DNA from 2 places in the Nocardioides sp. AE5 genome. Region 1 is predicted to be linked to the other one. Evidence: riboswitches for the same ligand, from Rfam matches in the RefSeq annotation. Region 1 holds a riboswitch; the other holds the start of a gene.
What was found. A riboswitch is a leader RNA that binds a small molecule or an ion and turns the genes downstream of it on or off. The one in region 1 is predicted to bind cobalamin.

Region 1 (9,975 bases):
GCACGGCACCGGCCAGACCGACCTGACCGGTGACCTGGTGATCCATCCCGGACTGGTGACCGCCGCGCGTGGCGCGCTCGAGTGCGGGGCCCCGATCATCACCGACGCACACATGGTCGCCTCCGGCGTCACCCGGGCGCGGTTGCCCCGCGACAACGAGGTGCTCTGCCTGCTGCGCGACGAGCGGGTGCCGGAACTGGCCCGCGCGTTCGACACGACGCGCTCCGCGGCGGCGTTCTCCCTGCTCGGCGACCGACTCGACGGCGCCGTGGTGGCGATCGGGAACGCTCCCACCGCGCTCTTCCACCTGCTGGAGCTGCTGCTCGACGGAGCTCCCCGACCGGCGGCGATCATTGGTTGTCCGGTCGGCTTCATCGGGGCCGCCGAGTCCAAGGAGGCACTGGCGTCCTTCGCCGACGACCACGGCATCGACGTACCGTTCCTTACCGTCCGCGGGCGCCGCGGCGGATCCGCGATGACTGCCTCCGCGCTGAACGCACTGGCCCAGGAGACCGAGTGATGGCGAGGAGCGGAAGCGCAGGCATGCCGAGGCACGAGGCCTGCCGGAGCGAGGCACCGCAAGCATCACTCAAGGAGGCACAGTGATGGCAGGGCACCTGTACGGCGTCGGGCTCGGCCCCGGCGATCCGGAGTTGATCACCCGCAAGGCCGCCCGGCTGATCGCCACCGCCGACGTGATCGCCTATCACGCAGGCGTCGGCAAGGAGTCGAACGCGCGCCGGATCGCGGCCGACCTGATCCCGGACGGCGTGATCGAGGAGGAGTTGCGTTATCCGGTCACCACCGGCAGCACCGACCATCCGGGGGGGTACGCCGGCGCGATGGCGGCCTTCTACGAGGAATGCGCGGACAGGCTCCGCGCCCACCTGGAGGCGGGACGCACCGTCGTGGTGCTGGCCGAGGGCGACCCGCTCTTCTACGGCTCGTTCATGTATCTGCACGATCGGCTCTCCCCTGACTTCGTCACCGAGGTGGTCCCGGGCGTCCCGGCCTTCGCGGCCGCTACCGCGGTGGTCGCCACGCCACTGGTGCGGCAGACCGACGTGCTCACCGTGCTGCCCGGCACCCTTCCGGTCCCGGAGCTGGCGCGTCGCCTGGCCGACACCGACGGCGCGATCATCATGAAGCTCGGACGTCGCTTCCCCGGCGTGGTGGACGCGCTCGCCCAGGCGGGCAGGCTGGAGCATGCGTGGTACATCGAGCGCGCCTCGATGCCCGCCGAGCGATGGATGCGGGTCACCGAGGTCGACCCGGCGACGGTGCCGTACTTCTCGCTGATCGTGGTCCCGGGCGACTCACTGGCCGCCGACCCCGGCGGGCGCCGGGCTCCGGCGACCGAGGCCCGTTCCCGGGTTGCGGAGGGAGCCGCGGAGGTCCTCGTCGTCGGGCTCGGTCCTGGCCCCGAGGAGTGGCTCACTCCCGAGGCATCCACCGCCCTGGCACAGGTCAACCATGTGGTCGGCTATGCCCCCTATGTCAACCGGGTCCCGCAGCGGTCCGGACTGCAGCGGCACGCGTCGGGCAACACCGTCGAGGTGGACCGGGCCAGGTTCGCCCTCGACCTGGCGCTGCGCGGGGAACGGGTGGCCGTGGTCTCCGGCGGGGATGCCGGTGTCTTCGGGATGGCCTCCGCCGTCTTCGAGGCCGCCGAGGATCCAGCGTACGCCCAGGTGCCGGTCCGGGTGCTGCCCGGGGTGAGTGCGATCCAGGCCGTGGCGGCCCGCGCCGGCGCGCCGATCGGGGCCGACTTCGCGGTGATGAGCCTCTCGGACCGGCTCAAGCCGTGGCCGGTGATCGAGCGCCGACTGCGCGCTGTCGCCGAGGCCGACCTGGTGCTGGGGATCTACAACCCCGCCTCGCGTTCCCGCGTCGACCAGGTGGCGCAGGCGCAGAAGGTGCTCCTGGAGCACCGCTCCCCGGAGACCGTCGTCGTGATCGGGCGAGACATCGGGCGAGCTGAGGAGTCACTGGTCGTGACCACGCTGGGCGCCCTCGACCCGGCCACGATCGACATGAAGTGCCTGGTGCTGGTCGGTGCGTCGAGCACCCGCGTCACGTCCGCAGGGAGGGTCTGGACGCCGCGGTTCGTGGAGTGAGCCTCTGCCGACGGACATGCAGATCAGCGACGCGTCCAGCGCCGTGATCGGGAGACCCGCGTGCGAGGCGTCGAACTGCATGTCCGTCCGCACCACTCCCATCGGGAGCAGTCCGCTCAGCGCTTGAGTGACCGGTCGCGGGCCGGGTCGTAGAGGTACGACTCCGCCACCCGGGCCGGGTCCAGTGCGGGGCCGACCATGATCAGCGCCGCCTGCCGCAAGTCCGCGGCCTCCACCTGGTTGGCGATGTCGGCGAGCGTGCCGCGCAGCACCAGTTCGGTGGGCTGGCTGACCCGGGAGACCACCGCAGCTGGGCAGTCGGCGCCATAATGTCCGGCGAGCTCGGCGGCGATCTCCCGGGCCCGAGTGATCGCCAGGTGCAGCACCAGGGTGGCGCCGGTGGCCGCGAAGTTCGCCAGCGTCTCTCCTGCCGGCATCACGGTGGAGCGGGCCTGGGCTCGGGTCAGCACCACCGACTGGGCGAGCTCCGGCACGGTCAGTTCCTTGCCCAGGGCGGCCGCTGCGGCGGCGTACGCCGGGACTCCGGGGGTGACGTCCCACGGCACGCCGGCCTCGTCGAGGCGCCGCGCCTGCTCGGCCAGGGCGGAGTAGAGCGACGGGTCGCCCGAGGTCAGCCGGACCACGGTGTGCCCCACCTGGTGGGCGGTGACGAGCACCTGCAGGATCTGGTCCAGGTCGAGCTGCTGGGTGTCCACCAGTGCGGTGTCGGCGCGGCAGTGCGAGAGCACCTCGGCGTCGATGTAGGTGCCCGGGTAGAGCACCACGTCGGCCGAGGAGAGCATCCGTGCCGCACGCAGCGTGATCAGGTCGGCGGCGCCGGGCCCGGCACCGATGAAGTGGACGGTCATTTCCCTGCTTCCTTGGTCCAGGCCCACTGGGTCACCGCACGCGCGGGCGTCCAGCCGGTGAGCCCTCCGATCGGCGCAGCGGTCTCGACGCCGATCCGGGTCAGTTCTCCACCGTGAGCGGCGTACGCCGTCGCCAGCAGCGCCTCGGTCTCGAGGGTGACGCCGTGCACCACCAGCCGTCCCCCCGGCCGCAGCGCCTCCTGGCACTTCTCGAGCAGGCCGTCGCCCCGGGCTCCACCGCCGATGAAGATCGCGTCGGGGCGTTCCAGCCCGTCCAGCGCTTCGGGCGAGCGTCCCTCGACGACGACCAGGTCCGGTACGCCGAGGGCGTGGGCATTCCGGGTGACCCGCGCAGCGCGCTCGGGGTGGGCCTCGACCGCGATGGTGCGGCAGGTGGGATGCGCTCGCATCCATTCGATGCCGATCGATCCGGCGCCGGCACCGACGTCCCAGAGCAACTGGCCCGGCATCGGGGCGAGTCGGGCCAGGGCGCTGGCCCGCAGGTCACGCTTGGTGAGTTGCCCGTCGTGTTCGAACGCGTCGTCGGGCAGGCCTGCGACCCAGGATCCGTACTGCGTCCCACCGGCCGCGGCCTCCCGCGCCTCCGGCATCGCGAGCGCGACCAGGTTCAACCGTGGCACTGCCGCGATCTGGGACCACTCCCGGGCCAGTGCATCGATCCGGCTCTCCTCCTCAGCACCCAGATCACCCAGGACACTCATCCGCGCCTCGCCGTGCCCGGCGGCGGTGAGCAGTCCGGCCAGGGCTCCCGGCGTGGTCTCGTCGGCGGAGAGCACCAGCAGCCGGCGGCCCGGGGCCAGCGCGGCCAGCACCCGTTCCAGTGGGCGCCCGACCAGGGACACGACGTACGTCGACTCCGCCGACCATCCCATCCGGGCCCGGGCCAGGGCGACCGAGGAGACCGCCGGGTGTACGTCGACCGCCTCCGCCCCGAGCAGGCCGACCAGGGTGGTGCCGATCCCGGAGAGCATCGGGTCTCCCGAGGCGAGCGCGACGACCGAGCGATCGGCGTACTCGGCCAGCAGCACCGGCAACCGTTCCCGCAACGGCCTGGGCCACGGCACGCGCGCCTGGTCGGCGGGCGGCAACAGGGCCAGGTGGCGGGCCCCGCCGAGCACCACCCCTGCCTCCAGCACGCGGGTCCGCAGCCTGACCGGGAGCCCTTCCCAGCCGTCGGCGCCGATGCCGATCACGGTGACGGACTGGTGGGGGGACATGGCGCCCGAGGGTAGCGCCTCAGCGGGCAACGGCGTACCAGCGTCCACCTCGGCGGCCCACCTCGATCGGGTGGTCGAAGGCCTCGGTGACCAGTTCCGAGCTGAGCACGTCGTCGACCGGCCCCGCGGCGAGCAGGCGTCCGGCGCGGACCAGCGCCGCATGCGTCGTGGTCGGCAGCAGTTCCTCGAAGTGGTGGGTCACCGTGACCGTGGTCGGGCCTTCGATGACATCGGGCAGGATGGCAACGGTGCGGATCATCTGCTCGCGCGCCGCCACGTCCAGGCCGGTGCTCGGTTCGTCGAGGAGCAACAGCGGCAGGTCCGGCATCAGGGCACGGGCGATCAGCGCACGTCCCCGCTCGCCCTGCGACATGGTCAGCCAGCGCGGTTCGGGAGTGTCGATCCCGGTCGCCTTCATCAGCAGGTCAGCACCACCTGCTCCACGGTGAGGTTGGAGGCGATCTGGTGGCGCGGGTTCACGAAACCGATCGAACGACGCAACTCGCGCAGGTCGACCCGGCCCAGCACGGAGCCGAGCACACTGACCGCGCCGCGACTGGGGAAGGTGACGGCGGCGCACAGGTTGAGCAGCGTGCTCCTGCCGGCGCCGTTGGGGCCGATCAGTGCCCAGTGCTCTCCTCGAGCGACCCGCCAGCTCACGTCCTCGAGGAGCAGGCGTCCGCCACGGATGAAGGAGACGTCGGCCAGGTCGAGAACGGTGCTGGCGGACACCGGACCAATCTAGGACGTGCTGGTAAACGCGGCCTGGCCCGCTATCCTCCACGGGTGCTCGGCGCCGACGATCCCCTGCCACGCCGGCCCCGGCGGGTGCTGGTGGCCGGGGTGAGCGGCAGCGGCAAGACCACCCTGGCGAGCCGGATCGGTGCCGCGCTGGAGCTGCCGCACACCGAGATCGACGGCCTCTTCCACGGACCGGGGTGGACACCACGGCCCGAGTTCGACCAGGACGTCGCCACGCTGGTCACGCAACCGGCGTGGGTCACCGAGTGGCAATACACCAGTGCCCGGCCGGTGCTGGCCGAGGCGGCCGACCTGATGGTCTGGCTGGACCTGCCGTTCGGGCTCACGCTGGGCCGCGTCGTACGCCGCACGGTGCGGCGCCGGATTCGGCGCGAGGAACTGTGGAACGGCAACCGCGAGGGTCCGCTGTGGAAATTCTTCACCGACCCCGGCCACGTGGTGCGCTGGTCGATCAGCACCCGGGACAAGTACCGCGAAGAGGTGCCTGCCACCGCGGCCGCCCGACCGGACATGGTCGTCGTGCGCCTGCGCAGCCGGGCCGAGGTCGAGCGGTGGATCCGGCGGCTGGCCTGAGGGATCCCGGCCCCGGCGCAGGGCGGTGCACGTCACGGGCTACGGTGTGGCCAGCACGAGGTGCCCCAACGTCCATGTGGCTGCGGGGAGAATCTGGGAAGCCGGTGAGATTCCGGCACAGGGCCCGCTGCGGTGACTGCGGCCGCCACGCTTGTGGAGGCAGCAGAAGTCCGAAGACCGGCCTCGCGCTGACCACCCATTCGCTGGCTGATGAGAGCGGGAGCCCCCGATGCCACACGCACGACCCGACCATTTTCCGTTCAGCGCCGTCGTCGGCTCCGACGACATGGCCCTGGCCCTGGTCCTGACCACCATCTCGCCAGCCGTCGGCGGGGTCCTGGTCCGGGGCGAGAAGGGCACCGCCAAGTCCACCATGGTCCGCGCCCTGGCCTCGGTGCTGCCGCCGATCGACGTCTATGCCGGTGACCGCTTCTCGATCGACCCCCGCTCCCCCGAGCCGACCACCCCGGACGGTCCGATCCCCGCAGACGCCGCGGTCGAGGCCCGCCCGGTGCGGCTCGTCGAGTTGCCGGTCGGGGCCACCGAGGACCGGGTCCTCGGCTCGCTCCACCTGGAGAAGGCACTCTCGGCCGGGGTCGCCGAATATGAGCCCGGACTGCTCGCCCGCGCACACCGGGGGATCCTCTACGTCGACGAGGTGAACCTGCTCCACGACCACCTTGTCGACCTGCTCCTGGACGCAGCCGCGATGGGCCGCTCCACCGTCGAGCGCGACGGGGTCTCGGTGGAGCACCCGGCCCGGTTCGTGCTGGTCGGCACGATGAACCCCGAAGAGGGTGAACTGCGACCCCAGTTGCTGGACCGGTTCGGGCTGACCGTCGAGGTCGCGGCCCCGCGCGACCCGGAGCTCCGGGTCGAGGTGGTCCGGCGCCGGATCGCCTTCGAGAACGACCCGGCTGGCTTCGCCGCGTCGTACGCCGGGGCCGAGTCCGAGTTGACCGAGCGGATCCTGGCCGCACAGGAACTCGTCGAGCAGGTCGTGCTCGGTGACGCCGCGTTGCTGAAGATCGCCGAGATCTGCGCCGCCTTCGACGTCGACGGGATGCGGGCCGACATCGTCACTGCCCGGACCGCGGTCGCGCACGCTGCCTGGCACGGTCGTACGTCGGTGGGTCGCGACGACATCCGCGTTGCTGCTCGCCTCGCGTTGCCGCACCGGCGCCGCCGCAACCCGTTCGACGCCCCCGGGATCGACGAGGACCTGCTGGATGCGCTGCTCGGCGAGGACGACCTGCCGCCGGAGCCGGACGGGCCCGGCCCGGACGACGCGCCGGAGTCACCGGACCAGCCCGACGAGAACGCCTCGTCCACCGACTCCGCGGAGGGCACCGACCCGGCCAACGCGTCGGACCACGGAGCACCAGACAGCGGTGCCCAGGACGGTGGCCCGGACCGTGGCGACCAGGCATCCGGGACGACCGACGAACCCGACGACCCGGTCGCCGGGGCGGGCGCTCACCCGGACGCCCCCGGCGAGGTGGTCCGCGCCGACCAGCCCTACCGCCCCCGGCTCTTCACCGTCTCCGGCACCGGCAGCGGCGAGGCCGGGCGACGCAGCCGGGCGATCACCGAGTCCGGGCGGCGGATCGGCGCACGGAGCCCGCTCGCCGGCCAGGGGGGCTCGATCCACCTGATCGAGACCATCCGGGCCGCCGCACCCCACCAGGCGCTCCGCGGTCGCAGTGCAGGGCCCCTGGCGTTCCGCGGCACCGACCTGCGGGTGGCCACCAAGGAGGGCCACGAATCCAACCTGATCCTCTTCTGCGTCGACGCCTCTGGATCGATGGCAGCCCGCAAGCGGATGGAACAGGTGAAGACCGCGATCCTCTCCCTGCTGCTCGATGCCTACCAGCGCCGCGACAAGGTCGGCCTGGTCACCTTCCGCGGGGACTCCGCAGACCTCGCCCTGCCACCGACCGGCTCGGTGGAGATCGCCGCCGCGCGCCTCGACGACCTCCCGGCCGGCGGACGGACCCCGCTGGCCGAGGGGCTGCTCACCGCGAGCGAGGCGCTGCGACTGGAGCGGATCCGTGATCCGCGACGGCGGCCGCTGCTGGTGGTGGTCACCGACGGCAGGGCGACGTACGGCCCCGATGCCGTGGCCCGGTCGCGGCAGGTCGCCGCCCACCTCGCCGCCCAGGGCACCGCGGCGCTGGTGATCGACTGCGAGACCGGCCGCTTCCGGATGGGGCTGGCCAGGAACCTGGCCGACGAACTCCGTGCCGAGTACGTCGCCCTCGGCGACGTCAGCGCCTCGGCCCTGACCGGCGCCGTCCACGGATCGCTCGGTCGCGGCCCGGAGGGCACCGGCCGCCGTACGGAAGGAGCAGCCTGATGCCCAAGGGAGTCCCCGAGAACGTCCCCGACGACGGACTGACCACGGCCCAGCGCCGCAATCAACCGCTGCTGATGGTCAACACCGGCGACGGGAAGGGCAAGTCGACGGCCGCCTTCGGGATGGCGATGCGTGCCTGGAACCAGGGCTGGAACATCGGCATCTTCCAGTTCGTGAAGTCGGCCAAGTGGCGGATCGGCGAGCAGACCGTCTTCGAGCGGCTCGGCCAACTGCACGAGGAGACCGGTGAGGGCGGTCCCGTGGAGTGGCACAAGATGGGCGCCGGCTGGTCGTGGAAGCGCAAGGAGGGCAGCACCGAGGACCATGCCCGCGACGCTGCCGAGGGTTGGGCCGAGGTGAAGCAACGGATCGCAGAGGAGCGGCACGACCTCTACGTCCTCGACGAGTTCACCTATCCGATCCAGTGGGGCTGGGTCGACATCGACGACGTGGTGGAGACCTTCGTGAACCGGCCCGGACGCCAGTTCGTGATGGTCACCGGCCGCCGGGCCGACCCGAAGCTGATCGATGCCGCCGACCTGGTCACCGAGATGACCAAGATCAAGCACCAGATGGATCGCGGCCAGAAGGGCCAGCGGGGCATCGAATGGTAGGGCGTGGTGCATCCGTGACCACGCTGCCGCGACTGGTGGTTGCCGCGCCCGCCTCCGGGCACGGCAAGACCACCATCGCCACCGGCCTGATGGCGGCGCTGGCCCGCACCGGACTGGCGGTCAGCGGCCACAAGGTGGGGCCGGACTACATCGACCCCGGCTACCACGCCCTGGCCACCGGTCGCCCCGGTCGCAACCTGGACCCCCATCTGGTCGGCGAGGACCTGCTGGCACCCCTGCTGCTGCACGGTGCGCGCGGTGCAGACCTGGCGGTGGTCGAGGGGGTGATGGGCCTCCACGACGGCCAGATCGGCGGCGACGGCTTCGCCTCCACCGCCCACGTGGCGCGGGTGACCCGGACCCCGGTGGTCCTGGTCGTGGACATCTCGCACGCCTCCCGCTCGATCGGGGCGGTGGTGCAGGGAATGGCCGACTTCGACGACTCCGTCGACATCGTCGGGGTGATCCTGAACAAGGCCGGCTCACAGCGGCATGCCGACGAGGTACGCCGTGCGATCAAGCTGCCCGTGCTGGGTGTGCTGCACCGCGACGACGGCATCGTGGCCCCGTCGCGGCACCTCGGCCTGGTCCCCGCCCAGGAGCGCGACGAGGCAGCCGCCTCCCTGGACCGGCTGGCCGAACGGGTCGCGGAACGGATCGACCTGGACCAGGTGCTGGCCCTGGCCCGGCAGGCCCCTGCACTGGACGCGGAACCGTGGGACCCGGCGTACGCACTGCCCTCCCCGGCACAGGCCACGCCCGGGCCTGTCCCGGTGATCGCGATGGCCGGCGGCCGCGCCTTCACCTTCCGCTATGCCGAGACCGAGGAGTTGCTCCGTGCCGCAGGCTGCGACGTGGTCACCTTCGACCCGCTGCACGATGCGGGCCTGCCGCCCGGCACCAGCGGCATCTACCTGGGGGGCGGGTTCCCCGAGGTGCATGCTGCCGGATTGAGCGCCAACGCCCCGCTGCGCCACGCCATCCGCACCGCCGTTCTGGACGGCGTACCGACGGTCGCGGAGTGTGCCGGCCTGCTCTACCTGTGCCGTGACATCGACGGCGCCCCGATGGCCGGGGTGCTGCCCACCTCGGCCCGGATGAGTCCACGGCTGACCCTCTCCTACCGGTCCGTCTCCTCGGCCACCGAGACCCTGCTGACCAGGCCGGGCGAGGTGGTGAACACCCACGAGTTCCACCGCACCACGGTCTCCCCCGGTCGCGGCGAGGTGGCGGCCTGGGGCGCCGACGGGGTCGAGGTCGGCTTCGCCGGGCCATCGCTGCATGCCTCCTACCTGCACGTGCACTGGGCCGGGCACTCCCAGTTGGCGCAACGATTCGCCGACGCGGCACGGGAGCACGGTCCGCTGCGTGATGACGGTGTCGTCCACAGTCACCAGGTGACGGCAACCGACACATCAACCGGCGACCTGCCTGCGTTCGACGCGA
Region 2 (19,266 bases), on a different contig from region 1:
CAGCAGGAGCAAGCCGGTGCCGATGACGAGCAGGATGCCCAGGATGCCCCAGTGTTGCGCGTCGTCGTTGTCGGCGACCCCGGTGATGGCCGCACCGAGCAGGATCGCGCTGGACCACGCCGCCGGCGCCATGAAGCTCACCGCGCGACCGGTGGTGGCGTAGAGCCCGAAGACCTCGCCCTCCTCGCCCTCGGGGATCAGCCGGGCCAGGAACGTGCGAGAGGCGGACTGCGCCGGGCCGACGAAGATGCACAGGATCAGGCCGAAGACCCAGAACATCGTGGTCCCGCCCTCGTGGAAGATGAAGACGCACGCACCGGCGACCATCATGCAGCTCAGGGAGAGGACGATCACCCGCTTGGGTCCCAGCTTGTCGTCGAGGGCCCCGAAGGCGATGGTGGCGATGCCGGCGACCACGTTGGCGGCCACGCCGAAGATGATCACGTCTCCCTCGGAGAAGCCGAACGTCCCGGCCGCGAGCACCCCACCGAAGGTGAAGACGCCGGCGAGTCCGTCCCGGAAAACCGCCGAAGCCAGCAGGAAATAGGCGGTGTTGCGGTCCTCGTTCCACAGCCCGCGGATCGTCGCGAAGAGCTGGCGGTAGGACTCGATGACGCCGACCTTGGGCCCCTTGGCGCCGCGATTGAGCTTGTTGTCACGCAAGGTCAGGAAGAGTGGCAGCGAGAAGAGCAACGTCCACCCGGCGCAGATCAGCATGGTGACCCGGACGTCGAGGGCGTCCTTGTCGGTGATGCCGAAGAGGCCGACCTCGGGGTTGATCAGCCCGAAGTAGACGATCAGCAGCAGCACGATCCCGCCGATGTAGCCCAGTCCCCAGCCCAGGCCGGAGACGCGGCCGACCGTGCTGGGCGTGGAGATCTCGTTGAGCATCGCGTTGTAGTTGACCGAGGCGAACTCGAAGAAGATGTTGCCGGCCGCCAGCAGCACCAGGCCGAGCCACAGGTAGTCCGGGGACGGCTTGACGAAGAACATGCCGACGGCGGAGAGGACCACCAGGCCGGTGTTCACCATCAGCCAGAACGTACGCCGTCCCGACCGGTCCGAGCGCTGGCCGGTGATCGGCGCACAGACCGCGATCAGCACGCCCGCGGTGGCCAGGGCCCAGCCGAGCTTGCTGCTGGCGCCGGGGCCGAACGAGTCCGAGGTGATGTAGACACTGAAGACGAAGGTCGTGATCACCGCGTTGAACGCGGCCGAACCCCAGTCCCACAGCCCCCATGCATAGACGGGCCAGCCGAAGCGGGTCCGCTCCCGGGGCGAGGCGTCGCCTGCCGTGTGCCCAGTTCCTCCAGTCATGCCGGTTCCTCCCAGAGCCCGCGTGCGATGAGCACGTCCTTGAGTACGTCGGTCCGATCGGTCATCAGGGCATCGACACCCAGGTCGATGAGGTCGTTCATCTCCACCGGGTCATCGATGGTCCACACGTGCACGTGCACGCCCTGGGAGTGAGCCTTGCGAACCAGCCACCGGCTCGTCACGCGGATCCCGTGGCGACGGTGGGGGATCTGCAGGGCGCTCACGTCTGCGGTCAGCTGCCTGGCGAGTGCGCCGCTGGGGGAGAGGACCCAGATCGCCACCTCGGCCGGGTGCGCGGACGTGGCGACCTTGCCGGCGGTGAGGCGGCGGAACGCGCGCAGGCTGCTCCGGGAGAACGAGCCGACCAGGACCCGGTCCGCGACCTCGCGCTCGGCGATGAAGTCGGCCAGCGGACGCACCGCGGCAGGTGACTTGATGTCGATGTTGAACCGCGCATCGGGGAACGCGTCGAAGAGGGCGGCCAGCGTGGGCACCCGCTCCCGGCCACCGATGAGCGCACGTTGCACCTCGGCGTATGGCAGGGAGGCGATCGCGCCGCTCCGGTCGGTGACCCGGTCCAGGACGGTGTCGTGGAACGCCAGCAGTACGCCGTCGCTGGTGACGTGGACGTCGGTCTCCAGGTAGCGGTAGCCCAGGGAGACGGCGTGGGCGAAGGCGACGACGGTGTTCTCCAGGCCCTCGATCGCGGGATGGTCGGCACCACCGCGGTGGGCGAACGGGGTCACCACACCCATGTCGTCGAGGTAGCGGAAACCGGTGCGCCGTCTGGTCACACCCTCATTCAACACGTCCATGCCCCGATCATGGGGCAGGAACCGCCGCGCGACATCCGTCCGGATACTCAGGTATCGCCCGGGTCGGAGGAGTAACCTCGTTGCATGGAGGAATCGTTGAACTGTCCCCGGTGCGGCACCGAGATGCTCGCCCAGCGTCGTGGCCGCGCCACCGTGAACCAGTGCCCCGACGGGCATGGCGTCTTCCTCTCCCGGGCCGACCTCGGTGAGTTCATCGACGCCGAGAACGCCTGGCACACCAGCGGGAGCAGCCACCACACGGCCCCGTTGCCGCGGATCACGGCCGACATGACCTCTCCGCCGCCCTCGACCCCGCGGGACCCGGCCTGGGTGGCCACTCTCTTCAACTGACCACCCCTTCAGACCCACGAACGCTCAATGATTGATGCGCGAAAGCTCAATCGTTGACGTCACCACCGCAACGATTGAGCTTTCGAGGCGCAACGAGTGAGCGTTCGTGGCCTCAGATGTCGCGGAAGGTCTCGATGGAGGCGCCCAGCGTGTTCAGCCGTTCGGCGAGGTCTTCGTAGCCACGGTGGATCACGTACGTCGAACGCAGCACCGAGGTGCCCTTCGAGGCGAGCATGGCCAGCAGGATGACCACCGCCGGGCGCAGTGCCGGCGGGCAGACGATCTCCGTGCCCGACCACCGGGTCGGCCCCTCGACGAGCACCCGGTGCGGGTCGAGCAGCTTCACCTGGGCGCCGAGCTTGGTCAGCTCGGTCAGGTAGATCGCACGGTTCTCGTAGACCCAGTCGTGCAGCAGGGTCTGCCCCTCCGCGACGGCTGCGATGACGGCGAAGAACGGCAGGTTGTCGATGTTGAGGCCGGGGAAGGGCATCGGGTGGATCTTGTCGTGCGGTGCACGCAGGGTGGACTGGAGCGTGGTGATGTCGACCAGCCGGGTGTGCCCGTTCTCGGCGACGTACTCGGGGGAGAGGGTGTAGTTGAAGCCCATCTCCTCCAGGGTGGCCAATTCGATCTCCATGAACTCGATCGGCACCCGCCGGATGGTGATCTCGGAGTTGGTCACGATCGCGGCGGCCAGCAGCGACATCGCCTCGATCGGGTCCTCGCTGGGTGCGTAGTCGACGTCGACGTCGATCTCCTCCGCGCCGGTCACGGTGAGCGTCGTGGTGCCGATGCCGTCGATGCGTACGCCGAGGCGCTGCAGGAAGAAGCAGAGGTCCTGGACCATGTAGTTCGATGAGGCGTTGCGGATCACCGTGGTGCCGGGGTGCAGCGCCGCGGCCATCAGTGCGTTCTCGGTGACGGTGTCGCCGCGCTCGGTGAGCACGATGGCGCGGGTCGGCTCCACGGTGCGGTCGACTGTGGCGTGGTAACTGCCCTCGGTCGCCTTCACGTCCAGGCCGAAGGGGCGCAGCGCCACCATGTGCGGTTGCACGGTGCGATCACCCAGGTTGCATCCGCCCGCATAGGGCAGGTCGAAGGTCTCCTCGCGGTGCAGCAACGGGCCGAGGAACATGATGATGGACCGGGTACGCCGTGCTGCCTCCTCGTCGATGGAGGCGAGGTCCAGCTGGGCGGGCGGGATGATCTCCAGGTCGTTGGTGTCGTTGAGCCAGCGGGTCTGCACGCCGAGGCTGTCGAGCACCTCGAGCAGGCGGTTGACCTCCTCGATGCGCGCCACCTTGCGCAGCGTCGTACGTCCCTTGTTGAGCAGGGAGGCGCAGAGCAGGGCGACGCCGGCGTTCTTGGATGACTTCACGTCGATCGTGCCCGAGAGCGTCGTCGGGCCGGTGACCCGCAGGTGGGTCGGTCCGCCGGCGCCGAGCGCCACGATCTCGGAGTCGAGGGCCGAGCCGATCCGGGCCAGCATCTCCAGGGAGAGGTTCTGGTGGCCACGCTCGATCCGGTTGACCGCGGACTGGCTGGTGTTGAGCAGGTCGGCCAACTGCTGCTGGGTGAGGCCGCGGTGCTTGCGGGCGTCACGGATGAGGTTGCCGATGCGGCCGAGGTAGTCCTGAGTCATGACCGAGAATGTATCTCAGATATGAGATACGCCCAAGGGGGCGCGCTGTCTGCAAGGATCATCCCATGCACGCAGCCACCATCCACGCCGCCGGGGACATCCGGTGGAGCGACGTCCCTGATCCGACAATCGACGCGGCCCACCAGGCGATCGTGAAGGTGGTCGCCGGCTGTATCTGCGGCTCCGACCTGTGGCCCTATCGCGGGGAGAACCCCATCGTGGCAGGGAACACGATCGGCCACGAGTGCGTCGGGGTGGTGGAGGAAGTCGGAGCCGAGGTCCGTTCCTTCCGTGCCGGAGACCTGGTGATCGTGCCGTTCTGCCACAGCGACAACACCTGCCCGCACTGCCGCTACGGCGTCACCTCGGCATGCGTGAACCTCGGCTTCACCACCAGCGGACAGGGGGAACACGCGCTGGTCCAGCAGGCCGAGGGGAGCCTGGTCCGGGTCGAGGCGGACCCCGATCCTGCCCTGCTCCCGTCGCTGCTGGCCCTCTCTGACGTGATGCCCACCGGCTGGCACGCCGCGGTTGCTGCCGGCGTACGCCCCGGGGGCACCGCCGTCGTGGTGGGTGACGGAGCGGTCGGCCTCTGCGCCGTGCTGGCTGCGTCCCGGATGGGCGCCGAGCGGGTGATCGTGATGTCGCGCCACGCCTCGCGCCAGGCGATCGCACGCGACTTCGGCGCCACCGACGTGGTAGCCGAGCGGGGCAAGGAGGGTGCTGCCCGCATCCTCGACCTCACCGATGGCGTGGGCGCCGATGCGGTGCTGGAATGTGTCGGCACCGACCAGGCCATGAAGACCGCGCTCAAGGTGTGCCGTCCGGGCGGCGGCGTGGGGTTCGTCGGAGTGCCGCACGGGGTGGAACTGCCGGTCTCGAAGATGTTCCAGCGCAACATCGGCCTCCGCGGCGGCATGGCGCCGGTCCGCGCCTACATTCCGGACCTGCTCGCCTCCGTGGTGGCCGGCGAGATCAACCCGGGCCGTGTCTTCGACCGGGTGCTGCCGATGTCCGAGGTGGCCGAGGGCTACCGCGCGATGGATGAGCGACGTGCAGTGAAGGTGATGTTGCAGCCATGACCAGGGCAAAGCTGGCCGGATGTGCCCTGGCCATCGTGATGCTGGTGGGCGGCTTCGTGGTCTGGGGCCAGGCACTGGGGTACGCCGGGGAGGGGCCGTTCACCGACAGCACGGCGTGGACCTATCTCGGCGCCATCGTGGCCGGCCTCGGGCTGGCCCTCTTGCTGGCCATCTTCGGCAACCGGGACGGGCGTCGCTGACCGAAATGGCACGGACCCCGCCACCCCCGTTGCCGGGGGAGCGGGGTCCAGTCGGGCTGGGGTCAGCCGCGGGCCTTGCGGATGGCGGCCTGGTCCTTCTTGGAGGCAGCCACGTAGGTCTTGAAGCCACTGCCGGCCTTGAACGCCGGGACGTTGGTCTTCTTGATCTTGATGGTCTCACCGGTCTGCGGGTTGCGCGCCTCGCGGGCAGCACGCTCACGCTTCTCGAAGGTTCCGAAACCGGGGATCTGCACGCGGTCGCCCTCGGCGACGGCGTCGCTGATGCTGTTGATCACTGCGGTCAGGGCTGCTTCGGCGTCCTTGCGAGTGCCGCCGGTCTGCTCGGCGATCGCGTCCACCAGTTCACGCTTGTTCAATTTCTCCACCATTTCTGGTCAGGGATGTGTGCGTACGGCTCGAAACTAGGCGGAAACATCGGCGCTGGCGGGCGCGACACGCCCAGAAGTCCCGGGATGCTGTAGCCTTTGGGATCGAAAGGGAGTAGTCCCCAACAGATGTGCCGACACACTGGCCCCCGGGCCCGGCACATCAGGCCAGTTCCACTGGCGGACGAGACTTTCGACCAGTTCCACGACCCAACCAACGGACGTGCCTGGTCGAAGGGACGTCCACGACACCTCGTCTCCTCGGCCGGGCCAAGGAGAAACCACCAGCCATGTACGCATTCCTGCTCAGCACCGCGGTCATCTTCGTCGCGGAGCTCGGTGACAAGAGCCAGTTGATGGCGATGACCTTCGCCACCCGCTATCGGGCCCGCGACGTCATCCTCGCGATCACCGCGGCCACCGCGATCGTCCACCTGGCCTCGGTCGGGATCGGCGTCGCCATCGGCGCCTCGTTCTCCGACTACCAGGGCACGATCTCCATCGTGGCTGGCATCGCGTTCCTCGGGTTCGCTGCCTGGACCCTGCGCGGCGACGAGCTGACCGACGAGGAAGCCCAGAAGGCGAAGAACAGCTCGGGAGCGGCGCTGCTCGCCGTCGGTGGCGCCTTCTTCCTGGCCGAGCTCGGCGACAAGACGATGCTCGCCACCATCACCCTGGCCACCCAGGAGGGATGGTTCGGCGTCTGGATCGGCAGCACGGTCGGCATGGTCGCCGCCGACGCACTCGCCATCGCTGCCGGCGTACTGCTGGGGCGCCAGCTGCCCGAGAAGGTCATCAAGTACGGCGCAGCCGCCGCCTTCGTGGTCTTCGGTGCGCTGCTGATCGCCGAGGGCGCCGGGTGGCTTTGAGGCCTGCGCTCGGCGGTGGCAGGATAGGCCCGTGAGCGACGGCGTCCTGCGACCCTCCCGCCTGGCAGATCTGAGCAGGCTGCGGAGGATCCGCGACCGGATCGACCGGGAGTATCACCAGCCGCTCGACCTCAGTGCGCTGGCTGCCGGCGAGCACATGTCGTCGGGGCACCTGAGCCGTCAGTTCCGCCTCGCTTTCGGAGAGACGCCGTACGCGTATCTGATGACACGTCGGATCGAGCGGGCGATGGCCCTGCTGCGGGCAGGCGAGATGAGCGTCACCGAAGTCTGCTTCGCGGTCGGATTCTCCTCACTGGGCACCTTCAGCACCCGCTTCACCGAACTGGTGGGGATCCCACCGAGTGCTTATCGACGCCAGCCGAACGCGGCGGCACAGGAAATGGTTCCGTGCGTCGCACGGAAGGTCACCCGACCGGTCAGGAATCAAGAAGCGGCCCCGGCTCCGGAGGACTAGCGTCTGTGCCATGACTCTGAAGATCAACGCCAGCTTCCTGCCGCACACCGACCCGGACGCCTCGCTCGCGTTCTATCGCGACATCCTCGGGTTCGAGATCCGCAACGACGTCGGCTACGAGGGTATGCGGTGGATCACCGTGGGCCCCGCCGACCAGCCCGACACCAACATCCTGCTCCACCCGCCCACGGCCACACCGGGCCTGACCGAGGACGAGCAGCGGACCCTGCTCGAACTTGTCGCCAAGGGCACCTACTTCGGCATCAACCTCTCCACCGGGGACGTGGACGCGACCTTCGCCCGGCTTGAGGCGAGCGGTGCCGAGGTGGTCCAGGAGCCGATGGACCAGCCGTACGGCGCCCGCGACTGCGCCTTTCGTGACCCAGCCGGCAACGAGTTGCGGGTCCAGGAGATTCGCTGACCGGCCCGGTGCGCCGCACCCGCTAGATTTCGGCCATACCCGCCACCCACTGCTCGACGGAGAGTTGATGACACCGCGCCCAGCCCAGATCCATGTCGCCGACTCGCACGACCTGATCCGGGTCGAGGGCGCCCGGGAGAACAACCTCAAGGACGTCAGCCTGGAGCTGCCCAAGCGCCGCCTCTCGGTCTTCACCGGCGTCTCTGGCTCGGGGAAGAGTTCGCTGGTCTTCGCGACCATCGCCGCGGAGTCGCAGCGGATGATCAATGAGACCTATTCGACGTTCGTGCAGGGGTTCATGCCCACCATGGCCCGGCCCGAGGTGGACCGGCTCGAGGGACTCACGACCGCGATCATCGTGGACCAGGAACGGCTCGGCGCGAATCCGCGCTCGACGGTGGGCACGGTGACCGACGCCAACGCGATGTTGCGGATGCTGTTCAGCCGCCTCGGCGACCCCCAGATCGGTCCTCCGAGTGCCTTCGCGTTCAACGTCCCGTCGGTCTCGGCCGCTGGAGCGATCACGGTCGGTTCCGGGGACAAGGCGATGGCACAGAAGGTGAGCTTCAACAAGCTCGGCGGGATGTGTCCGCGCTGCGAGGGCAAGGGCTCGGTCAGCGACTTTGACCTGGCCGCCCTCTTCGACGAGGAGAAGTCCCTCAACGAGGGTGCGATCATCGTCCCCGGCTATTCGATGGACGGCTGGTACGGCCGGATCTTCCGGGGCAGTGGCTTCTTCGACCCCGACAAGCCGATCAAGAAGTACAACAAGCGCGAGATGCACTCGCTGCTCCACAAGGAGCCGACCAAGGTCAAGGTCGACGGGATCAACGTCACCTATGAGGGCCTGATCCCGAAGATCCAGAAGTCGATGCTCTCCAAGGACGTCGAGGCGATGCAGTCCCACATCCGCGCCTTCGTGGAGCGTGCCGTGGTCTTCACCACCTGCCCCGACTGCGAGGGCACTCGGCTGGCGCCGGAGGCACGGTCGTCGAAGATCAACGGGATCAGCATTGCGGACGCCTGCCAGATGCAGATCAGCGACTTGGCCCAGTGGGTCCGGGCCCTGGACGAGCCGTCAGTGGCACCGCTCCTCAAGGGCTTGCAGCACCTGCTCGACTCGTTCATCGGGATCGGCCTCGGCTATCTCTCCCTGGACCGCCCCTCCGGCACCCTGTCCGGGGGAGAGGCGCAACGGACCAAGATGATCCGCCACCTCGGCTCGTCGCTGACCGATGTCACTTACGTGTTCGACGAGCCCACGATCGGCCTGCACCCGCACGACATCGACAAGATGAACACGTTGCTGCTCCAGTTGCGCGACAAGGGAAACACCGTCCTGGTCGTCGAGCACAAGCCCGAGGCCATCGCGATCGCCGACCACGTCGTCGACCTGGGCCCCCTGGCCGGGACCGGCGGGGGAGAGGTGGTCTACCAGGGTGACCTTGCCGGACTGCGTGACAGCGGGACGCTGACCGGGCGCCACCTGGACTACCGGGCCCGGGTCAAGGACGAGGTCCGTACGCCGACTGGGACGCTCGAGGTCAGGGGAGCTGCGACGCACAACCTGCGCGACGTCGACGTCGACATCCCGCTCGGCGTCCTCACCGTGGTCACCGGCGTCGCAGGTTCGGGCAAGAGTTCCTTGATCCACGGTTCGGTCGCAACCCGCGAGGGCGTCGTCTCGATCGACCAGGGCGCGATCAAGGGATCGCGGCGCAGCAACCCTGCGACGTACACGGGCTTGCTGGAGCCGATCCGCAAGGCCTTCGCCAAGGCGAACGGCGTGAAGCCTGCCCTCTTCAGCGCCAACTCCGAGGGCGCCTGCCCCACCTGCAAGGGCGCCGGGGTCGTCTACACCGAACTCGGTTTCATGGACACCGTCTCCACCCCGTGTGAGGACTGCGGCGGCAAGCGGTTCCAGCCTGCCGTGCTGGAATACCAACTGGGTGGGCGTGACATCAGCGAGGTGCTCGCGATGCCCGTCGCCGAGGCGCTGGAGTTCTTCGCCGACGGGGACGCGAAGATCCCGGCAGCGCACAAGATCCTCGCCCGGCTCGACGACGTGGGGCTGGGCTACGTCAGCCTGGGGCAGCCACTGACCACCCTGTCCGGCGGCGAGCGGCAACGGATCAAGCTCGCGACCCACATGGGGGAGAAGGGCGGGATCTACGTCCTGGACGAGCCGACCACGGGGCTCCACCTAGCGGATGTGGAGAACCTGCTCGGGCTCCTGGACCGGCTGGTCAACGCAGGCAAGACGGTGATCGTGATCGAGCACCACCAGGCCGTGATGGCCCACGCGGACTGGATCATCGACCTCGGTCCGGGCGCGGGGCACGACGGCGGGCTGGTGGTCTTCGAAGGCACCCCGGCCGACCTGGTGGCAACACCGAAGACGCTCACCGGCGAGCACCTGGCGGCGTACGTCGGCGGCTGAGGTCGCCCCGCCGGGGAAGTGACCTACGATTCAGCCATGCCAACGGATCAAGTTGACCGGATGCGCCCAGCCCAGCGTTGGCTCCTCATCCTCATCGCACCACTCACGGCCCTTGGCGCAGGTCTCGGGTGGGGCCTCGCCAAGTCCGACCTGACCGGGCGCGCCGAGGACGCTGGCGTGTCCGTCGATGCGGTGTCCGAGCAGGTCACGGCCGGCTCGCTCGCCCTGGCCTGCGCGCTGGGCCTGATCGTCTTCGCCGTGGTGCTGTCGGCCTTCAACCTGTTGCGGGCACCCGGCACCGGCGGGCAGAAGGCTGCCAAGGTCGTAGCGATGGTGGCCGGATTCGTGCTGATCGCCGCCGCCGTCGCCATCGCCGTCTTCGTCTACCCGGAATTCCAGGAGCTGGTGACCAGCCCACGCTGACCGCCCGGACCACGGCGGCCGAGTGGCATCATTCGATGAGCGCCTGGCTGGGTCTGGGCGAACCGCTGGGCGATCGTCACACCGAAGGAGACTCCGGCATGGACCAATCCGGGTCCGAGTTCCTCGGCCACGGCGGCTCCGCGCGCCCGGAGCGAATCGAACCCGGCGTTCCGAGCGAAGGCGAAACCTTCCTCGATGGTGGCGAACGTCTGGCCGTCGAACAGGTCCGGTGCATGCACCGTGTGTCCGGCGCTGCGCAGATCGTCGGCGAACACCTGCATGCCATCAGTCAGGCCCTGGATGTGGTGGTACAGCAGCACGTCGGCCATGCCAGCGGCTCCTTCGACTCGTGAGCGGATGTGGAGCGTTCACAACGATACGCGCACGAACTAGCGCATCGCCGATAAGGGACATTATGTCAGATGGTGAGGGATCGGGAGGCCGGAGCGCACTGGCGGCCATCCCCCATGAAGCATCACGTTCGGACCATTCGGCGCTCGACGCCTACCGGTTCCACCTTCGACGACCCGTCGAACACAAACCCTTGTCGCTCATAGAACGCGATCGCTCGTTCGTTGCCATCCAGCACCCACAGGTACGCCGCCGCTGGGCCGATCGCCTTCTCGAGCAAGGCGTGACCAAAGCCTTGGCCGTACACCTCGGCTCGTACGTAGAGCGCCCACACTTCCACGTCAGGAAGTCCTGGCTCCGGGTCATCCCGCCCTGGCCCCGCGCTGACGAAGCCGAGCAGGCGACCGCCAGCAGCTGCCTCGACCACGTGCGTCCGATCCGCGGAGCGATCGAGGATCTCCCGCCATCGCGCAACACGTTGCGCACGATCCGCGCGTCGATTGCGCAGGATCGCTTCGTCGATGAGGTGGCCGTAGGCCTCCTCCCATACGTCGAGGTGCAGGTCGGTCAGGGCGTCGGCATCCGACGGTTCACTCGGTCGCAGTAGCTCACTCGTCATGACCCACGCTCATGTGCGCCTCCTCAGCGTCCGAAAAGGCGGAAACTCCAACTCTCCAGCCTCTTCCCTGCGTAGTGCGCGTCCCAGCGGGACGACCCTTCCCAACAGTTGGGCCCTCTCCTCAAGTGTCGTTGCCTCGTCGCGCATTCCAGGGTTGTCGGGCGATGCCCAAGCGAGGTCCAGGCGCAGTCCGACCGACTCCCCCAGTCGCTCCAGTTGGGCAACGGTCGGCTGGCGCTTCCCCTTCAGGTAATCATCGATCAGCGAACGCGAGACCCCCGAACGGCGCGACAGCGACGCCTTGGTCTCCCCCGTCCGGTCCAGGATCTCCGCCACCGCTGTCGCCGCATTCATGCCGCCATGCTATGTACTGGATATCGTACAGTCAATGCCTATCGCTACGCTTCCCGATGCTGCGGGCGCAAGCGACGCCCGCTCCGGCAGCGAGAGGGAGTTCGCATGGGAGTGAACCTGGCGGCCGTGCTCTACCCGGACGCCGATCCCGACCTCGCACCCGAAGACGTCGTACGACGCCTCTTCCCGCGCATGCGCCTGGAACGCACCGACCGCGGGAGCCTCATCAGCCACGGCTTCCCCGAGCGTGGCGAGATCGCTGTCGGGCACATCACCCAGGGCCTGATCATCACCACGCGGGATGCGGCACTCTTCCGCCCGACTGACCTGCACGCGCGCTACGCCAAACTGGGCGAGACGCGGATCCTGCTCACCCAGCAGACGGCGCACGACATGTTCGCCTTCGCCCGCTGGTCCGAAGGTGCACTCGTCCGCGCCCTCAGCGTCAATCCGGTCGGCAAGGTGTGGCAGTCGATCGGCGATCCCGACCCGTTCGAGGCACCGTTCTGGTCAGGAGAGCACCCGGTGGACACGGACTATCCGTTGCCCTTCCACCCGCTGGAGATGGCCGAAGCCGCCGTTCAGGAGTTCCTCGGAACGCAGTTCGAGGCAAGCCCGACGCCGCAGACCGTGGCCCCGGAGAGCATCGTCCTCGATCGTTTCGCGCGCTCGGCCTGACCGCGATGCCGCTTGGAGACGACCCGGCGTAGCATCGCCGTTCTAGTTGCGCGCCCCGAGGGAGACCCGGATCCGCCGCAGGTCCTCCATCAATGATCCGATCAGGATCCAGTTCATGCCCGAGGGGGCCTTGAACATCAGGGGTGCCGTCAGGGCAGGCGCGGTCTCGGCAAACTCCATGTAGCGAGCGCCCAGCGCCAGGCGCAACTCACGGCGGGTGTCGTGCGCGGCCCGGCGCAGTTCCTCCGAGATCCCCTGCACCGCCGGCTCGGTGCTCACGTCATCGTCGTACTGCTCGACGTACGCCCGGGTCATCCCGAGCACCTGGGTGACGATCGGGCGCAGGTTCTCCGCACTCTCCCGCATCGCGGCGAGGTCCTCGCGGTGGTGGCGCCCACGCGGGTTCAGCGCCAGCGAATCCTCGGCCTCATCCAGCGCTTCGTTGGCGGCGTCGCGCAGTTCGTAGAGACGGCGCGCAGCCACCATCAACTCCCGGAGCTCACGCAACGTGTGCTTGGCGGTGAGCGCACCCGCCAACCGTTCCAGTGACGCGGCGATCTCCTCCCCCAGCGCGTCCATCGCCCGCCGCGCCGGATCCAGGGCCACCGGCGGCACCAGCACCAGGTGTACGACGATCCCGATCGCCGCCCCGAGGAACGTCTCCAGCACCCGATAGCTCGCATAACCCGGCGTACTGGCACCCATCGACAAGACCAGCAGCGCGCTGATCGCGACCTGGTTGGCCGAGCCGACCGTCATCCGCAACGCCCATGCCAGCGCCAGGGCGGCAGCGACGGCCAGGATCACCACCCATGACTCCTCGCCGAGTGCCAGGCCCAGCGCCGCAGCGAGCATCACCCCGGCAATGACGCCGACACTGCGCTCGATCCCCTTCGTCAGAGACTGGTTGAGGCTCGGCTGGACCACGAGCATGGCGGCAATCGCGGCGAAGACGGGAGGCGGTCCGTCCGGGACCAGCCATCCCGCGACCACCCAGGCCAGGATCGTGGCCACGGCCGTCTTCACCATCTGCAGCAGCGCGGGACGCTCGGTCGCGCGGAAGGCGGAGGTGTATCGCATGCGACCAGCCTAGGCGCGCTGGCCCGCTCAGCCCGGCTGCTCCGGGCCGACGACCACGAAATGCTCGACCACCGGGAAGGGCTCATAGAAGTGGTGCAACAACGCACGCCATTCGTCGTACGCCGCGGAGCCGCGGAAACCTTCGGTGTGGTCGGCCAGGGTCTCCCACTCGACCAGGAGCAGGTAACGGTTCGGGGTCTCCACGCAGCGCCGCAGCGCCACCGAGCGGCATCCCTTCATGCCGGTGATGATCCGGCGGGCCTCAGCGAAGGCGCGCTCGAATTCGTCTTCCCGGCCCGGCACGACGGGCAGGAGCGCATGTTCCAGGATCATGGCCCCATCCTGCCGGGTAGCCTCGACCGCGTGAGCACCCTGGATGATCGGCTGGCCCGCGCGCTGCTCAACGCCTCCGCAACGGTCGCCACGGCGGAGTCGTGCACCGCGGGGATGGTCGCGTCGCGGTTGGCGGACCGGCCCGGGTCGTCGGCGTACCTCGTCGGCGGTTTCGTCACCTATGCCAATGAGGCGAAGACGAGCCAGGTCGGGGTGAGCGCTGACCTTCTCGCGCGGGTGGGTGCGGTGAGTGAGGAGGTCGCGCGTGCGATGGCGGCCGGGGCGCGCGCACGCCTAGACACGACGTACGGCGTCTCCACGACCGGTGTGGCCGGTCCGGGAGGCGGCACACCAGAGAAGCCCGTCGGCCTGGTCCACATCGCCGTGGCGAGCGCCTCCACCACGTGGCACCGGCGACTGGAGTTGCCCGGCGACCGCGACGCCGTACGCCGTGGGGCCACCGAGCAGGCGCTGGAGTTGCTGCTCGAGGCCGTCACCGCTGGTACCGCCTGAGGCTTCGACTACCGTGGCCCGGTGCAATGTGGCCACTTCGAGGCGGGCAGGTGCCGCTCGTGCGCCCTGATGGGGACGCCGTACGACGCGCAACTGGCCGAGAAGCAGCGACAGGTGGCAGCGACCTTGCCGACCGGTCTTGCCTGGCTGCCACCCGTGGCGAGCCGTGAGTCCGGCTTCCGCAACAAGGCGAAACTGGTCGCCGCCGGCACCCGCGGCGCACCGGTGCTCGGCATCCTGGACCGCGACCAGCACGGGATCGACCTGACCAACTGTGGCCTCTACGAGCCCGGCCTCGCGGAGGCCGTGCGCACCATGCCGCGACTCGTCGCCGAGCTCGGCCTGACGCCGTACGACGTGCCGCGACGCACCGGGGAGCTCAAGCACGTCCTGCTCACCCATTCCCCCGACGACGAGCTGATGCTCCGCTTCGTGCTCCGCTCCCCCGGGCAACTGCGGCGGATCCGCGACGGGCTCGCGCTGCTGCGCGAGGAGCTGTCCGGCCTGCGCGTCGTCAGCGCCAACCTGCAGCCCGAGCACAAGGCGATCATCGAGGGCGACGAGGAGCACGTGCTCACTCCGGAAGATTCCCTGCCGATGCGGGTCAACGACGTGACCCTGCACCTGCGCACCCGCAGCTTCTTCCAGACCAACACGGCCGTCGCCGCGGCGCTCTATGCGCAGGCGCGTGCGTGGATCGCCGATCTCCGGCCGAGCGAGGTGTGGGACCTCTACTGCGGCGTGGGCGGCTTCGCGCTGCATGCGCTGGGCCACGGTGCCGACCGCGTGGTCGGTGTGGAGTCATCGGCCGAGGCCGTGGCCAGCGCCAGGCTCAGTGGCGCAGCGCTTGCCCGGGGCCACCACGAGTGGCACGCCGGCGATGCGACCCGGATGCTCGACGACCCGGTGCTGACCGGGCGCAGCGGTCCCGACCTGGTCGTGGTGAACCCACCGCGGCGCGGCATCGGGGCGGCCTTGTGCGCACGGTTGGACGAGCACGGACCGCGCCATGTCCTCTACTCTAGTTGCAACGTGACCACGCTCGCCGCGGATCTTGCGGCCATGCCACGGCTGCGCCCGATCGCGGCGCGGCTCTTCGACATGTTCCCGCAGACCGGCCACCACGAGGTCATGGTGCTCCTCGAACGGGATCCCCCGGCGCAGGCCTGAAATCCGGTCCACCACAAGATGTGGGTAGTTACATCGATGGAATTCATGTATATAGTGGCGACCGCAGCTGGTCCGGCTCCTCAGCCAGAGGAGTCGTCGCAAGAGGGAATCCGGTGAGAGACCGGAACTGCCCCGCAGCGGTGAGTGGGAACGAACTCCGTCAACAGCACTGGGCGAACAGCCTGGGAAGCGACGGACAGTAGGAATCTCGACAGCACGAACGCCGAGAGAACGCCCGCGAGTCCGAAGACCTGCCAGTGCCCCGTCATCGACGACGGGGGTCCGCGACCTCGAGGGAAGGTCAGGGGATCGACAGCGGCGCGTTGGCGTCGGCGCCCCCTCCTCTCCTCGCACGACGCGGGCAGCGTCATCACACGAGGATTCACGAGGGGTGAACCGATGACGATCAAGGTCATCAAGCGAGACGGATCCAGGGTCGACTACGACGGCTACGAGATCGCGCGTTCCATCGAGGAGGCCGCTGCCGGCCTCGACGACCAGGTCGCCAGGGCGACCCAGCTCCGCTCGGAGCTGGAGATCACGCTCTTCGACGGCATCACCAGCGAGCAACTCGACCAGGCCGTCGTCCAGGTCGCGCTGCAGAACGTCAAGGACGACCCGGCCTACGACACCATCGCGTCGCGGCTGCTGGTGAAGAGCTTCTACAAGGCGATCTTCGGCGAGGGCGTGACCCGCGACGAGGTCTACGCCTTCCACGCCGAGGCGTTCGTCGCCTTCATCGTCCGCGGCGTCGAACTCGGCCTGCTCGACACGCGCCTGCGCGACCTCTTCGACCTGGAGCGGCTCGGCGCCGCACTGGACCCCGGGCGCGACGACCTGCTGCGCTACATCGGTGTGCAGACCATGCGCACCCGCTACATGATCAACTCCCCCGACGGCCGCCCGATGGAGATGCCGCAGTTCTTCTGGATGCGGGTCGCGATGGGGCTGGCCTTGAACGAGGAGGACCCGAACGCGGCAGCGCTGCGCTTCTACGACAAGATGTCGCGCCTGGAGTACCTCGCCGCAGGCTCCACCCTGGTCAACGCCGGTACGTCGTACAGCCAGCTCTCCAACTGCTTCGTGATGCAGATGGAGGACGAGATCGAGCACATCGCCAAGTCGGTGCGCGACGTGATGTGGCTGACCAAGGGCACCGGCGGCATCGGCCTCTCGGTCACCAAGCTGCGCGCCGAGGGTTCACCAATCAAGTCCAACAACACCACCTCGACCGGGCCGATCCCGTTCATGCACACCATCGATTCGACGCTGCGCGCGGTCAGCCGCGGCGGCAAGAAGTTCGGCGCGCTCTGCTTCTACATGGAGAACTGGCACCTGGACTTCCCGGCCTTCCTGGACCTGCGGCAGAACTCCGGTGACCCCTACCGGCGTACCCGGACCGCCAACACCGCGGTGTGGATCTCGGACGAATTCATGAAGCGGGTCGACGCCGACCAGCCGTGGTACCTCTTCGACCCGGCCGAAGTGCCCGACCTGGTCGAACTCACCGGCGCTGCCTTCTCCCAGCGGTACGCCGAGTACGCCGCGCAGGCCGAGGCAGGCCAGCTGCGGCACAAGAAGATCGGCGCCCGGGAGCAGTTCAAGGCGATCCTCACCTCGCTGCAGTCCACCTCGCACCCGTGGTTGACGTGGAAGGACACGATCAACACCCGGGCGTTGAACCACAACACCGGGACCATCCACCTGTCCAACCTGTGCACCGAGATCTGCCTGCCGCAGGACCGGGACAACGTCTCGGTCTGCAACCTGGCCTCGATCAACCTCTCCACCCATGTCACCGGCCGCCGGCAGGGTGCCCGCATCGACTGGGACCGGCTGGCCGCGTCCGCCCGGCTCGCAGTGCGCCAGCTCGACAACCTGATCGACATCACCATCTCCTCGGTCCCTGAATCCGAGCGCTCCAACGAGCTGAACCGGGCACTGGGGCTGGGGGTGATGGGCTTCACCGACATCGTGGAGCGCTTCGGCTACTCCTACGCAACGCCCGAGGCCTACGACCTGATCGACCAGGTCATGGAGTTCGTCTCGTGGCACGCCATCGATGCCTCGGCCGACCTGGCCCGCGAGCGGGGCGCCTATCCCAACTTCGAGGGATCGCGGTGGAGCCAGGGCATGGTGCCGATCGACTCCCTGGACCTGCTCGAGGCGGACCGGGGCACCCCGGTCGAGGTGGACCGGACCACCCGGCTGGACTGGGACGCACTGCGCACCAAGGTGGCCGGTGGGATCCGCAACTCGACGCTGCTGGCGATCGCGCCCACCGCCTCGATCGGCCTCGTCGCCGGCACCACGCCCGGTCTCGACCCGCAGTTCAGCCAGATGTTCAGCCGGTCCACCAGCGCGGGCAAGTTCCTGGAGCTCAACCGCAACCTGGTCGACGACCTCAAGGCGCTGGGCCTGTGGGACACCGTGCGCGAGGACCTGCTCCGCCACCAGGGCGACCTGTCCAAGGTGGCCGACGAGCACGACATCCCCGCCGAACTGGTGGAGATCTACCGCACCTCGTTCCAGCTGGACGGGCGCGCCTTCCTCCAGGTCGCCGCACGTGCCCAGAAGTGGATCGACCAGGCGATCAGCCGCAACATCTACCTGGCAGATCGCAGCGTGAACAACATGGTCGACCTGTACGCCGATGCGTGGCGGATGGGCGTGAAGACCACCTATTACCTGCACATGATGCCGCGGCACACCGCGGAGCAGAGCACGGTCAAGGTGAACAAGGCCGCAGCGTTGGGTTCCGGTGGGGCTCGCCGCGGCTTCGGTGCGGCGAAGCCCGCTGCCCGTGGTTTCGGTGCCGCCCAGCCGGCTGCGGTCAAGGAGGCCCCGGCACCCGTCGTACCGCCGGAAGGTGCCACCGAGCTCGACGTGGTCGGGGACGTGCAATGTCCCATCGACCCGCAGGAGCGACTGCAGTGCGAGTCGTGCCAGTGAGCGCCGTGGGAACCCGCCAGGGGATCCTGGGCACTGGCATCGAGGAGGGCCTGCTGCTCAAGCCGGTCACCTATCCGTGGGCGATGGAGCTCTACGACCAGGCGGTGGCGAACACCTGGTTCCCCAACGAGGTGCAGCTCGGTGAGGACCTCGCCGACTTCGAGCGGATGAGCGCCGAGGAACGCCAGGCGCTCACCTTCCTGATGAGCTACTTCAACCCCAATGAGCTCCTGGTCAACAAGGCGCTCGCGTTCGGGGTCTATCCCTACGTCAACGCGGCTGAGTGCCACCTCTACCTGGCCAAGCAGATGTGGGAGGAGGCCAACCACTGCATGAGCTTCGAGTACGTCCTGGAGACGTTCCCGATCGACCGTGAGGCGGCGTACGACTCGCACGTGACGGTGCCCTCGATGGTGGCCAAGGAGGAGTTCCAGGTCCGGTTCATCAAGCGGATGACCGAGCAGACCCTCGACATCACCACCACCGAGGGCAAGCAGGACTTCGTCCGCAACCTGATCGCCTACAACGTGATCCTGGAAGGCATCTGGTTCTATTCCGGCTTCATGGTGGCGCTGAGCTTCCGGCAACGGAACCTGCTGCGCAACTTCGGATCGCTGATCGAGTGGATCGTGCGCGACGAGAGCCTGCACCTGAAGTTCGGGATGAACCTGGTGCTCACCGTGCTGGAGGAGAACCCGGACGTCGCCACCGAGGAGTTCGCTGCCGAGATCCGAAAGATGATCCTGGATGCGGTGGAGATGGAGGAGGCCTACAACCGGGACCTGCTGCCCAGCG

Region 2: it holds a riboswitch for cobalamin, as region 1 does, so the genes downstream of both, Q9R27_RS16320 (ribonucleoside-diphosphate reductase subunit alpha) here and Q9R27_RS09560 (magnesium chelatase subunit D family protein) in region 1, are expected to answer to the same signal.

What each region holds. Positions count from the first base shown of each region.
Region 1 is NZ_JAUZVI010000005.1:119,347-129,321, forward strand. Features, by position in the region: gene Q9R27_RS09525 (precorrin-8X methylmutase) at 1-520, shown strand, start outside; gene Q9R27_RS09530 (precorrin-2 C(20)-methyltransferase) at 606-2,117, shown strand; gene cobM (precorrin-4 C(11)-methyltransferase) at 2,234-2,986, opposite strand; gene cbiE (precorrin-6y C5,15-methyltransferase (decarboxylating) subunit CbiE) at 2,983-4,224, opposite strand; gene Q9R27_RS09545 (ATP-binding cassette domain-containing protein) at 4,244-4,642, opposite strand; gene Q9R27_RS09550 (ATP-binding cassette domain-containing protein) at 4,642-4,956, opposite strand; gene Q9R27_RS09555 (AAA family ATPase) at 5,011-5,559, shown strand; cobalamin riboswitch at 5,601-5,760, shown strand; gene Q9R27_RS09560 (magnesium chelatase subunit D family protein) at 5,789-7,915, shown strand; gene cobO (cob(I)yrinic acid a,c-diamide adenosyltransferase) at 7,915-8,529, shown strand; gene Q9R27_RS09570 (cobyrinate a,c-diamide synthase) at 8,523-9,975, shown strand, end outside.
Region 2 is NZ_JAUZVI010000013.1:1,489-20,754, reverse strand. Features, by position in the region: gene Q9R27_RS16420 (MFS transporter) at 1-1,317, opposite strand, end outside; gene Q9R27_RS16415 (glycerophosphodiester phosphodiesterase) at 1,314-2,132, opposite strand; gene Q9R27_RS16410 (zf-TFIIB domain-containing protein) at 2,217-2,483, shown strand; gene Q9R27_RS16405 (UDP-N-acetylglucosamine 1-carboxyvinyltransferase) at 2,596-4,125, opposite strand; gene Q9R27_RS16400 (zinc-binding dehydrogenase) at 4,191-5,207, shown strand; gene Q9R27_RS16395 (hypothetical protein) at 5,204-5,407, shown strand; gene Q9R27_RS16390 (HU family DNA-binding protein) at 5,470-5,784, opposite strand; gene Q9R27_RS16385 (TMEM165/GDT1 family protein) at 6,084-6,662, shown strand; gene Q9R27_RS16380 (helix-turn-helix transcriptional regulator) at 6,694-7,137, shown strand; gene Q9R27_RS16375 (VOC family protein) at 7,148-7,558, shown strand; gene Q9R27_RS16370 (excinuclease ABC subunit UvrA) at 7,626-9,998, shown strand; gene Q9R27_RS16365 (hypothetical protein) at 10,035-10,421, shown strand; gene Q9R27_RS16360 (hypothetical protein) at 10,457-10,774, shown strand; gene Q9R27_RS16355 (GNAT family N-acetyltransferase) at 10,897-11,391, opposite strand; gene Q9R27_RS16350 (helix-turn-helix domain-containing protein) at 11,401-11,745, opposite strand; gene Q9R27_RS16345 (DUF6928 family protein) at 11,851-12,423, shown strand; gene Q9R27_RS16340 (FUSC family protein) at 12,466-13,503, opposite strand; gene Q9R27_RS16335 (antibiotic biosynthesis monooxygenase) at 13,531-13,836, opposite strand; gene Q9R27_RS16330 (nicotinamide-nucleotide amidohydrolase family protein) at 13,867-14,349, shown strand; gene Q9R27_RS16325 (methyltransferase domain-containing protein) at 14,371-15,519, shown strand; cobalamin riboswitch at 15,571-15,793, shown strand; gene Q9R27_RS16320 (ribonucleoside-diphosphate reductase subunit alpha) at 15,919-18,471, shown strand; gene Q9R27_RS16315 (ribonucleotide-diphosphate reductase subunit beta) at 18,495-19,266, shown strand, end outside.